DNA from 4 places in the Pseudoalteromonas sp. MM17-2 genome. Region 1 is predicted to be linked to each of the others. Evidence: predicted binding sites of a transcription regulator. Region 1 holds the regulator's gene; each other region holds the start of a gene.

Region 1 (3,167 bases):
CCAGTGATAAAGGCACCATCAGTATTGATGATGAGGATATCACCTTAATGCCGATGCACTCTCGTGCGCGCTTAGGTATTGGTTATTTACCGCAGGAATCATCTATTTTTCGAAAGCTGACAGTTTTTCAAAATTTGATGGCCATCCTAGAAACCCGCAAGGGCTTAAGCAAAGCAGAGCGTGAAAGCGAGCTTGAGGGCCTGCTTGATGAGTTTAATATACAGCACATTCGAGACTCACAAGGAATGGCGTTATCTGGTGGCGAACGTCGCCGGGTAGAAATAGCGCGAGCATTGGCGGCAAACCCCAAGTTTATCTTGTTGGATGAACCTTTTGCTGGTGTCGACCCTATTTCAGTGTTAGATATAAAGAAAATCATAGAGCATCTGCGCAATCGTGGCATTGGTGTATTAATCACCGACCACAACGTGCGAGAGACCCTAGACGTATGTGAAACCGCATACATTGTTTCCCATGGCGAGCTCATTGCTTCTGGCACTCCAGAGCAAGTTCTTGCCGATCAAACGGTTCGCGACGTCTATTTGGGTGAGCAGTTTAGATTATAACGATTAAAGGATTGTTAGAGATACATGAGGCAATCATTACAGCTGCGCCTAGGCCAGCAATTAACAATGACCCCACAATTGCAGCAAGCGATTCGCCTGTTGCAGCTCAGTACTTTGGATCTCCAACAAGAAATTCAAGAGGCGTTGGACGCCAACCCTTTACTTGAAGTTGAAGAAGACAATTACGCCGACAATAACGACAACCAAGAGCAAAAAGAGTCGACGTCCGACAACCAAAATAACGACACCGCCGAGACGGCCAGCGCCAGTAAGGATGAAGTTGAAAGTGCTGATGCCATGAACAACGAGTCCATCAGTGAAGACTTGCCCATGGATGTGTCTTGGGATGAGTATATTAGTGCGGCTCCCGTTGCCTCCTCTGGGCCTATGCCAGAAGATGAGTCTATCTACCAAGGCGAAACCACCGAGTCGTTACACGATTATTTAATGTGGCAGCTGCAATTAACACCTTTTAGTGCCACCGACGAGGCCATCGCCACAGCCATCATTGAAGCCATCAATGACAACGGCATTTTAACGGTCAGTTGTGAAGAACTGCTGGAAAGCTTGAATCATGATGAACAAGACGATGGTATCGAGCTCGATGAAATTGAAGCCGTTCTTAAGCGTATCCAACTCTTTGATCCTGTAGGAATTGGTGCGCGTTCTTTACAAGAGTGCTTGTTGATCCAGCTCAAGCAATTTGACCCACAAACCCCTTGGCTTGAAGAGACCAAAGAGGTAGTTTTTAACTATATTGATTTGCTTGGTAGTCGTGACTATCGCACCTTGATGAAAAAGACTAAGCTTAAAGAAGCGCAGTTAAAAGAGGTGATGACACTGATACACAGTTTAAATCCGACTCCTGCAGCCACGATTGTGCGAGAGCAGTCAGAGTATGTGATTCCAGATGTATCAGTGAAGAAAGTTAAAGGCCGCTGGGTGGTTGAATTAAACCCAGATAGTATGCCTAAGATCCGCGTTAACGATCACTATGCATCAATGTCGCGAAGCTGTAAGTCGCAAAGTGATAGTCAATTTATTCGCTCGCATTTACAAGAAGCGAAATGGTTTATAAAGAGCTTGGAACAACGCAATGATACGCTACTTAAAGTAACTAATTGCATTGTTCAACAACAACAGGCATTCTTTGAACATGGTGAAGAGGCAATGAAGCCAATGGTGCTTAATGACGTTGCCGAAATGGTGGAAATGCATGAGTCAACGATTTCCCGTGTGACCACCCAAAAGTATATGCATACACCACGGGGTATTTTTGAGCTGAAGTACTTTTTCTCCAGCCATGTTACAACCGAAAACGGAGGTGAATGCTCGTCCACAGCGATTCGAGCATTGATCAAAAAGCTAGTAGCTGCGGAGAATCCTGCTAAGCCGTTGAGTGATAGCAAGATTGCCGACGTACTAGCCGAGCAAGGAATTAAAGTGGCTCGGCGCACGATAGCTAAATATCGTGAATCGCTAGCCATTCCACCGTCAAATCAGCGTAAAAGTTTGATATAGACGTTAGACAAGAAGGAAAATGCTTATGCAACTAAATCTTACCGGTCGTCACGTAGAAATCACTGATTCTCTTCGCAACTATGTGAATAGCAAATTTGCAAAATTAGAGCGTCACTTTGACCATATAAATAATGTGCATGTCATTCTTGATATTGAAAAACTAACACAAAAAGCAGAAGCTACTCTTCACGTTAACGGTGGTGAACTGTTCGCAACCGCAGAGCACCAGGATATGTATGCGGCGATCGACGGCTTAATTGATAAGCTCGATCGTCAAGTGATTAAACATAAAGAGAAATTATCTCGTCACTAACATGAACCTAGATTCACTCTTTAGCAAGGACTGCAGCAAAGCTGCGGTCCTTTTTAATAGCAAAAAAAGAATGCTGGAATACCTCTCTCAGGTGGCACATCAGCACAGTCCTCACCTCAGCGAGCAATCGGTACTTGATGCTTTGCTGACCCGCGAAAAGCTGGGCAGTACCGGTATAGGTAAAGGCGTTGCTATTCCGCATGGCCGTCTCGATAGTATCGACAGTACCATTGCCATTGTTGTAACTAATCGCGAAGCCATTAACTTTGATGCCATTGATAACCGTCCGGTGGATATCTTTGTCGCACTTTTAGTGCCGGCCAATGAGACTGAACAACACCTGAAGACCTTAGCGACAATTGCTGATAAACTAAAAGACAAACAACTGTGTAAACAACTGCGTTCAGCCAGCAGCGATCAAGAGCTTTATCAATTGATCGCCGACTAATGCGCGCCGTATTGATTCATGGTGTCGTTTAAATGTGCGTCTTGGGGTAAAACAAGGAGTTGTCGGATGGAACTTATCATTGTCAGTGGTCGCTCGGGTTCTGGAAAATCAGTCGCGTTACGGGTGCTCGAAGACCTTGGGTACTATTGCGTAGATAACATCCCGGTTATTTTACTCCCCTCTTTGGCGCGCAGTGTTTCGGCAAATTATGACAAAATTGCCGTCAGTATCGACGTGCGCAATTTGCCCAAAGAGCAGCATGAATTTAACGACATTCTCGCTTATCTGCCTGAGTTTGCTAAGCCTTCGCTGTTTTACC
Region 2 (3,167 bases), on a different contig from region 1:
GGTAAAGTAATTTTATTGCGCTCGCCAGCTTCTAGAGGCGTATTAAGAATATCACCCAATCTCTCTACAGAGATACGGGCCTGCTGAAAGTCCTGCCATACATTGGCAAACCTCATTATTGGCGCCGCGATACGCTGCGCCAATAAATTAAACGCGATGAATTGCCCAATAGTGAGGCTTCCATCAGTGACTGCTATAGCCCCAAAATATAAAATAAGTAGACTGGTGAGCTTAGTTACAAATGAAGAGCACTGTCCGTAGATATTGTTTAATTGACTAGATTTGAATGCTGAGCTGACATAACTTGCCAGCTTGTCATCCCATTTGTTGCGCATTTTTGGTTCTACAGCGAGAGATTTTATTGTCTCTACACCGTTTACCGACTCTACTAAAAATGCATGGTTTTCGGCGCTACGCTGAAACTTATCTTCTAGAACCTTGCGCAAACGTGGACCTAGAGTAAAAGCAATAATAAAGTAAAATGGAAGACTACCTACAACAATCCAAGTCAAAAAAGGAGCGTAGTAAAACATTACAGCAAAAAAGACTAGAGTGAAAAACATATCTAAAACGATTGTGAGCGCCGATCCAGTAATGAACTCCCTAACGGTATCTAGTTCTTTTACCCGAGCTACAGTATCCCCAACTCGCTGAGCTCTAAAAAATGACAAGGGAAGATGAAGCATATGTTGATAAAGTTTGCTACCTAGTTCCACATCGACTCGATTAGTCGTATGGCTGAACAAATATGTCCGTAAACCCGATAATATTACTTCAAAAGTAATGATGAAAAAAAAGCCCACGGCCAGCACATCTAACGTCGTCATTCCTTTATGAACCATTACTTTATCAATGGCCACCTGAAAAAAGATTGGGGACGCAAGAGCTAGAAGTTGTATAAAGAATGATGCTAAAAGCACATCACTAAAAATGTTACGGTACTTAAACATCACCGGAACAAACCACCCAAAGCCAAATTTGGCTGACTTACTCAAAACAGCTTGTCTCGGTGATAAAAAAAGTATTCTATCGCTGTAATTAAGCTTGAATTCATCTAGAGATAAGCTTTTTTGCGGTGAGGAGCTCTGTATATCATGAACGAGAATTTGACCATGAGCCACTTTTGCTAGAATTACATAGTGTCCACTTTTGTGTTTAGCCATCGCTGGTAAGACTTTGTTATCCAAGGTTGCGACATCACAGGACATAACCTTCGCTTTGAATCCAAACGAGCGCGAGGCACGTATTAACTGAATTTCTAGGAGTTTTGAATCTTGGGAGGGGATGTCAAATTCATGGATTAAGTCTTCAACATCTAAACTTTTATGATGAAACCTTGCTATAAGGCTGAGGGACTTTGCACCTGAGCTGAATAAGCTAGGCTTGTTTGTATCTTCTTGCATTAAAAACTACCGGAATAATAATTGCAAGAATGTCCCGGAAAGTTGATGAAACCACTTGAGACCATAGCGCATCCTTGCTGCCATGAAGTAAATTATACCTAAGTAGTACTGTGAATTTCAACTGAATGTGTAACTAACCTTTTAACGCCGCCCAATAATATAGATAGCGTGAATAAGGCCAGGGAAGTAGCCTAGTAGGGTTAGTAAAATATTAAGCCAAAAGTGCATTCCTAAGCCCACCTGCAAAAATACACCGAGTGGGGGAATAAGAATTGAGAAAATGATTCTAATAATGTCCATGATTGCTCCGCTAGTTACGCCTGCTTGTAGATAAAGGAAAGCCCAGCAAAGCTGGGCCTTCTACCGAGAACTTACAACTAATTATTCAGCCATTACTCGCAGTTCATCGTTTACTTCACGAACATCTTCTGTGTTTTCAGCGATTTTAATCGCAAGGTCACGCTCGGCTTCGCTATCTACGTTACCTTTAAGCGTAACGACACCTTGGTCGGTATCAACATCAATGTCAGTGCCAGCAACTTCTGAATCAAATAGTAGACGGGTAGTGATTACCGTCGAGATCTTAGCGTCGGTTAAATCGCTGCCAGTATCTCCTGCATCATCATTGTGGCTCATACCTTCTTCGTTGTTCATAACCGTTAGCTGGTTTTCTACATCGTTTACACCATCTAGGCTAACAACCAGCTCTTCGGCCAACTCTTTATCGACCTCGCTGTCTACTTTACCCGTGAGCATAACCTTGCCATTTTTCACATCAGTGTTGATGTCAAAGTTGTTCAGGTTGCCATTCAGTAGCAGCACAGTTTCAGCTTTACCATCAATCCATGCATCTTTACTCTCGTTCTGCCAATCATTTGCTTGGGCAGTGAAGGCAGTAGAACCAAGTACAGCTGCAGCTACGATTGTCTTAGTGAACGTTTTCATAATGTCGTCTCCTTACTATTGCTTGTGACGCTTTAAGTGTTGCGAATCCCTTGCCAACTTTATTTTATCAGCAAAATCAATAATATAAGCGACTTGTTCAGCAAGCATTTAGGTACAACCTTACCTAAGTTACACACCTCAGTGAAAAAATTTCCGAAAAGCGAACAATCAAGAGATTTACGTTCATTTAGTGTTTATTTTGCAACTTTTAGCAGCATTTAAGTCTATAGGTCGTTATTTCTCTGTGCTGGAATATCCGATCCGTATTCGACAAACTCCACTTCAAAACCAGTTGGGTCTTTAAAATACACGTTGCGGCGATAAGGATTTTCAGGGCCCACTTTATCAACTTCGAAGCCCGCGTCTTGGAGTCGTTGAATGACGCCATCAAGATCTTCGGTGACATAAGCAAAGTGTGCTAAACCAACTTGATGGCCGCTGAGATCACGGTTGTCACCAATGCCATTGTCACTAAAAGCAAGGTAGTGGTAATCATCGCCAAAATGCACCCAGGTACGCGGCTTCCCCGACCATAACCCCTCGCCTTGACTGCGCACCCGCCAATGTGGAAAAGCGGCACGATAAAAGTTGAGGGCTTGGTTGATGTCATTCACGACTAGGTTTACATGCTCTAAATACATAACGTTCTCCCGAAGATGATTTATTATTTCAGGGACTAAGGTATTTCCTCAACTTAAGTTGAGGTAAAGCACTTTTTTAGAATTTATTTAAAAAAGCCTAGAGAGGGGCTCTAGGCTTTATCGTGTTACTTGAGCTACTGCCCCGCAACTTGCATTTGTTCAATTAACACCGAACCGG
Region 3 (3,167 bases), on a different contig from region 1:
GCAATTCATATACCATTATTTATTTTATTATAATTCAGAAGGTTAGAAGGATCTTCTCGCTGAACCCGAGTAACATCTACCCGCTGACTTGTTATTTTTACAACTCTTTCAAGGAGAGCAATGTATGCACCAGGTTAAAATGTTTGTACAACTCAGCGACCCCGAGCTGGTCTCGAAGCTGGCTAAATTAGAAGTATTAAAAAAGTTTCAGCTGTTCTACGCAAACGAGTTTGAGCCGTGGGAAGCGCAAGTTGCCCAGTCGGGTTGTGATATTGCATTGGTGGAACTCGAAGAATTCAATGAACAAGGATACAACACCCTAAATGACACCGACGCGTTATCGCACGTTGAGTTTCTATTTTTAAGTAAAGGTAAGCCAAATCCATATCTTGATAAGTTGATGCGCGATGGTGCCGGGTTCCACTGCCGTGCCCCGTATGATTTGGAACTGATTAGCGAAACTCTGCAAGACAGCTACGAACTGTTTGGTGAAGCCAGCCAATCAAGTAAAGCTGTTGAGTCCAGCGACCTTGACCAATTTGGTTTATTAGTTGGCTCCTCTAAGTCTATGCACAAGTTGTATCGCACTATTCGTAAGGTCGCACGCACTGATGCCAACGTGATGATTATTGGCGAAAGTGGTGTAGGTAAAGAACTCGTTGCCAATACCGTTCATATTGCTGGCGAAAAGCCACAAGCACCTTTTGTTGCGATAAACTGTGGCGCACTTTCCCCAGAGCTTATAGATAGTGAGTTATTTGGTCATGTGAAAGGCGCATTTACAGGTGCACACCGCGACCACCAAGGGGTCTTCGACCAAGCTAAAGGCGGCACGCTGTTTTTAGACGAAGTAACAGAGATGCCATTAGAGCAACAAGTTAAGTTACTGCGCGTGCTCGAAAGCGGAGAGTATCGCGCCGTAGGCAGTCAACAAGTGAAACATGCTGATGTGCGTATTGTTTGTGCAACCAACCGTAACCCGCAACAAGCCATTGATGATGGCATTTTCCGTGAGGATTTATACTTCCGCTTAGCGCACTTCCCTATCCGAGTGCCACCACTGCGCGACCGAGGCAATGACATCACCGGCCTCGCTGAGCACTTCCTTGCCTACCGTAATGCCCAAGAATTGAGCCACAAACGTATCGCTACCGATGCACTTAGCCGCATTGCTGCTTATAACTGGCCAGGCAACGTACGGGAGCTAAAACACACCATTGAACGGGCGATGATCTTGGCCGATGACGTAATCAAAGCCGAGCATCTTTCATTGGGTGAATCAGTAAGCAAAAGCGACAGCAACAGCGTCGATATTCCTACTGGAGTTTCTTTGGAAGCATTGGAAAAAGCGGCAATTTTGAAAAACTTGGAAGAGAACGCCGGCAACAAAACGGATACCGCTGAACAATTAGGTGTTAGTGTGAAAACACTTTACAACAAACTAGAAAAGTACTCTCAGGACTAATCAGTTTACGGGGCTTGCTATGAACAAGCCCCGACATTTTAGCCATCATATCGGTTGCGGTTTTTGCCCTGCTCTCGGCCATCAAATAAATCACGTAAGTCAAAGGCAAAGGCCTTTAATTTCTCTTTCATCGTTCGCTTAATACTGACTTCCACGCTCCCGAGAATAATACGCCCATGAATAATAATGCGCGGTCGCTGTTTATCTTCGTATCGCGGCCCAAGTGAGATTCGCTTATTAACCAGTGACCCCATGATATTGGTGGTCTGAGTTTGCACATCTACATTTTCTGGCACCACAATTTCATCACTGCCCAAAATACAATTAACGTAAATGTGTACTTCAGGGTGAGAAAAAATAGCGTTGGTAAAGTCTAATTCAATGCTTCCCAAATAATTGTTTAGGTGAATCTCTTTAGGGACAACCCATTCACCGCTGCGTTGGTCCGAGCTTAATATGGCGGTAATTTTCTCACCATTAACCTGCTCGCTACTTTGCGTGAAAGGAGTGCGCATACGTGCCGCCTTCTCGCTGTTGTAGCGCGGGTCGCTGTGCAGCGGCAGATCAGCAACCAATGTTGCTAGTTGCTCTTGGCAGCTACAGTCATACGCTTGATCAAGGCGACGTTCGAACGCCTGCGCTGAAATTTCACCATGACTGTAATTTAAAATTAGCTGATCGATGATCTCTTCTTTTACTTGCGCTAACGGCCTATCCTTTAAAGGAACACTCATGTTCACACTCCTGTTGTCGTTTTGCTTACCTAAGCAAAATCAGCGCCAAATATTAATTCCTTTAGTTTCAGTCAGATGGAGATAAAGCCAGTTCACCGCATTCGCCAAAACCACCATATTTACGCTTAATTAACGATATTTTAATCATCTTTACTGAGTAACTCCCCATGGCGCGGGTTGCGACGCTAAGTAGGTGAACTAAACTTCAAGTGTCACCCCAATATCCCGAGTGCCATGTTACATCTACCAACATTGATAGTGGTATCGACTTTGCTAAACGCCTTTATTGGCGTCTTTTTGTTGTTGGTGTTTTACCAACGTGCACAACGAAGCTTTTTGTACTGGGGGTTATCTTGTCTGGTATTTAGTTTAGCTGAAATAAGCGCGACTTTGCGTGTGTTTATCGACTTACCGGTACTAACCCATTACAGCGCCCAACTATTGATGATAACAGCGCCATTGCTGGTGCTAAGAGGTATACTCTGGTACTGCTCTTCAAATCACCATAACCCGTTGTTTATCTATTTTATTCTGGGTTTCAGTGCATTGTTACTTGCGTTATTGCACCACCAGCCACTGTGGGGGCTGGTTTACACTTCTATGGCTATTGCCATATTATTCTTTGCCGCTGCAGCGGCTATTAGAACAACAACCAAAGGCAATATATATGCCGCCACTTTGCTTATTCTCGTCACCTTGCATGCGCTGGTAATGTTGGTTCAAACGGGCCTGTTGCTTACCAATTTGTTGCACTGGGAGCAATCATTACCACCTTGGACCAAACAGTTAGTTCTTGCTGTTCACTTACTACTGACCACGTGCACGGCACTGGTGTTTCCGATGCTTTTTTTCATACGTTCAGAAGCTAAACTCACTAACTTGGCTAATTTCGACCCACTCACAAACTTGTACAATCGTCGTGCGTTTTTCTATGAAGGCGAAAAACGACTCGCGCAGTGTATTGCTAA
Region 4 (3,167 bases), on a different contig from region 1:
ACCTTTAGAGGTCAGCGCTTCCGCTCAAGAGGTGGTGGTTGAAGAAACTGATAGTCAAAGCCATTATGCCAGTGTTGAGACTCTGGATTATGAGGCTGTAAGCTTGAGCTTAAATGGTGAGCAGTTTACCGAGTTTAACCAAGTAAAAGAAATCACAGTCAATGCCGATCAAGCTATCAGTGAATCGGGCTTGTTAGGCGCTGAGTCTATTTTGGATAATCCCGATGAGGCAGAAGAGGTATTAGCTCAATTTGATGATTTAGCCTCAGAGCAAACAATAACGAGCGAGGAGCATGGCTTTGGAGGAGCCTCACATTACGCCACTGTTGGCGATGATGAAGTGATCAAAGCAATGCTGGATAGCTCTGGCAAAGGCGAACTGTAAGAGGTAAAAAAGGGAGCTTAAGGCTCCCTTTTTCGAATCAATATTTAGCTTAGTAGGTTCAGGCTTTTAAATTCTTTACGATTTTATTTTCGCTGCGGTCAATCCCGCCGTCGGCAGCATAGGTTAATGAACTTGGTGCGCCGATAAGAATATCTTTGAGTTGTTTGACGGTGAGCTGGGCATTGTGAGCAGCCTGAGCATTCACTTGATTTTGCTGTTTGCACTTTAGCAATAAAGTCTGTGCATGCTCTATCATCTCTTGGTGCGGCGCTAAAATCTCTTGCTCTTGCGCTTTTAATAGCTGAGCAATATGTTGGTCTTGTTGCTGAATTTGAACAAGCGCCTGTTCTTTTTTTGGCGTTAATTCCTTCAGCTCACCACCACTGCGCCCGGCAATAGCGCTCAGCTCATCTTCAAGTAGTTGTAGCAAGTCTTGTAAACTTGAGAGCTGTTGGCCGAGAGCTACACTAAGTGCCGAATCAGCCATACAAATCGAACTCAAACGCAGCGATGTTTTTAGCAAGCTTTTCGCTATCTACTTGGTATTTGCCTTCACTGATAGCTTGCTTTAATTCGTCAACCTTTTGTTGATCGAACCCTGATGAGCGCTCAGCCTTTTCTTGCAAAGACTTCATTTGCTTTGCTTGTGGCGTAAGGCTTACTGAGTCTGCTGCAGCCTTCGTACTGGCTTTTGCATTTGCCTCATTACCTTGTGTTTGCGTTTGGTTGAGCTTTTGTTGCTCCACTTTATTTTGTGGTGTGTTGTACACCGAGCCTTGCTGGCCTTTGTTGACTTGATTCACCATCACTAATTACCTAAGCTATATTGACCTTTGCACTGTTTATCGGCCATTCTAGCCAATACTTTAGCATAAAATTTAAATATTAACCGCCACGGTTTCCACTGCTGTTACTTTGGCATTGATCAGCCGGCCAGACTTTACATTACGCACGCGAATATTATCACCGACACCGCCATCTTCTAGCGCTTCTCCAGATGTTTTTATAGTGAGTCCGTTAAAGCGGGCAATTATGCTCACATTATCGCCCTTACACACCATACACAACTGATTCATACTAATTGGCAACCCTCTGCGAATACTGCGTTTACTGCGGCTGCCGACAATAACTTCTGGCTGCTCTATGTAGCGAGCGCGAACAAAATGTTGCGGACGCTGCTCCGTAGTTAAATCATCAGCACTAATAATTTGCCCACGGGCAATGTGATCATTGGCGACCACGATAGTAGAGAGCTTACTGATGCGTACATGGACATACTGACTCCAAAGAGCAGGACTTGAACACTTAAGTTTTACTGTTACCTGCCGATTAAATGGCGGAGCGCTAGCCGTAGAGGCTTGCGGTGTTACTGCACACTCTCTGGGACCTATGCGCGCATCTAAGTCCATCGCTTGCACTTGCAGCTCTTGATCGGGCTGGATCTGCGCTTGCTCTGTGATGTATTGCTCAGCAAGCGTTTGCAAAGTGTGGCGATCATAGCGCTGTTGTTGGCCGTTGTTTGCCTCAGCCGTTGAGCTTATTAATACAAAGGCTATTAACCATAAGCTTTGGAAAAGTTGAATTTTTTTGAACATACTCACCATGTTTCGACTATGCTTATTGGGTAAAACAGGGTATAACTACGAAGCGTCAAAAACTGGGCGTTCTAGCGTAGTTATACTAACGTATGAAGCTAAGAAGCAAAATGCGTTCCTATTTGGCGCGAGTGTGCGAAGTTGTAAATTAATGCTAGGAGAATCCGATGGCTGGCATTTTAGATTCTGTCAATCAACGAACCCAACTTGTGGGTCAAAACCGCCTTGAATTATTGCTGTTTAAACTAAAAGGACGCCAGCGGTTCGGGATCAACGTTTTTAAAGTTAGAGAAGTCCTTCAGTGTCCACCACTAACAAATATGCCGAAAACGAATTCTTATATTCGTGGGGTAGCGCATATTCGTGGACAAACTATTTCTATCATCGATTTGTCTATGGCCGTAGGCGGTCCGGCCATCACTGATATTGAAAATTGCTTTATTATTATCGCCGAATATAACCGCTCTGTGCAGGGGTTTTTGGTGGGGGGCGTTGAGCGTATCGTCAATATGAACTGGGAAAAGATTATGCCACCGCCGTCAGGTGCGGGGCGTTATTCTTACCTTACCGCAGTGACTGAGATTGATGACGAGCTCGTAGAAATCTTGGATGTCGAAAAAATTCTTGCAGAGATCAGCCCTGTTAATACCGAGGTCAGTGAGGGCATTGCCTCAGATGGCGAGATGCAGAAAGATCTCGGTGAGCGTATTGTGTTTATTGCCGATGACTCTGCCGTGGCGCGTAATCAAGTAAAACGGGCGCTGGAGCCTCTCGGGGTGCAAACTGAGCTGGCGAAAAACGGTAAAGAGGCCCTGTTGCGATTAAAAGAAATAGCGAAGCTCGACTGCAAAGATGATATCACTGAGCGAGTGGCGTTACTGATATCGGATGTGGAAATGCCAGAGATGGACGGCTATACCTTAACAGCAGAGGTCAAAGCGGATCCGAAGCTGGCACCATTGCATGTGATACTGCACACCTCTTTAAGTGGCGTATTTAACCATGCGATGATAGAAAAAGTTGGGGCGGATGATTTTATTGCCAAATTTAACCCCGACGAACTGGCTACAGCAGTTAAAAAGTGGGTGCATTGTGATTAATGCCGCCTTGTCTTGTAACCGCTTCAAGTGAGTTAGGTGAGAGTAATTTGGAAAATAAGCATTTAGAGCTCGGTGAATACAACCAGT

Evidence for each region. Region 1 encodes sigma-54, which starts transcription at its own class of promoters, with help from an activator protein. Its sites were predicted from a motif close to GTTGGCACGNNNNTNGNNT; they were not measured.
Region 2: MHM93_RS11495 (BON domain-containing protein) is a predicted target of sigma-54. The motif match lies at 2,388-2,406, and genes of this name have one in related genera.
Region 3: MHM93_RS01840 (LiaF domain-containing protein) is a predicted target of sigma-54. The motif match lies at 2,231-2,249, and genes of this name have one in related genera.
Region 4: flgA (flagellar basal body P-ring formation chaperone FlgA) is a predicted target of sigma-54. The motif match lies at 2,084-2,102, and genes of this name have one in related genera.

What each region holds. Positions count from the first base shown of each region.
Region 1 covers NZ_JAKRFV010000003.1:2,767-5,933, reverse strand. The annotation lists gene lptB (LPS export ABC transporter ATP-binding protein) at 1-566, shown strand, start outside; gene MHM93_RS03205 (RNA polymerase factor sigma-54) at 591-2,087, shown strand; gene hpf (ribosome hibernation promoting factor) at 2,113-2,400, shown strand; gene ptsN (PTS IIA-like nitrogen regulatory protein PtsN) at 2,402-2,848, shown strand; gene rapZ (RNase adapter RapZ) at 2,915-3,167, shown strand, end outside.
Region 2 covers NZ_JAKRFV010000012.1:112,728-115,894, reverse strand. The annotation lists gene MHM93_RS11505 (type I secretion system permease/ATPase) at 1-1,403, opposite strand, end outside; gene MHM93_RS11500 (YqaE/Pmp3 family membrane protein) at 1,545-1,703, opposite strand; gene MHM93_RS11495 (BON domain-containing protein) at 1,785-2,348, opposite strand; gene MHM93_RS11490 (VOC family protein) at 2,573-2,989, opposite strand; gene pmbA (metalloprotease PmbA) at 3,124-3,167, opposite strand, start outside.
Region 3 covers NZ_JAKRFV010000002.1:48,551-51,717, reverse strand. The annotation lists gene MHM93_RS01845 (sigma-54 dependent transcriptional regulator) at 125-1,465, shown strand; gene MHM93_RS01840 (LiaF domain-containing protein) at 1,504-2,199, opposite strand; gene MHM93_RS01835 (GGDEF domain-containing protein) at 2,434-3,167, shown strand, end outside.
Region 4 covers NZ_JAKRFV010000013.1:72,793-75,959, reverse strand. The annotation lists gene MHM93_RS11915 (retention module-containing protein) at 1-385, shown strand, start outside; gene flgN (flagellar export chaperone FlgN) at 444-872, opposite strand; gene flgM (flagellar biosynthesis anti-sigma factor FlgM) at 865-1,191, opposite strand; gene flgA (flagellar basal body P-ring formation chaperone FlgA) at 1,264-1,980, opposite strand; gene MHM93_RS11895 (chemotaxis protein) at 2,148-3,080, shown strand; gene MHM93_RS11890 (protein-glutamate O-methyltransferase CheR) at 3,128-3,167, shown strand, end outside.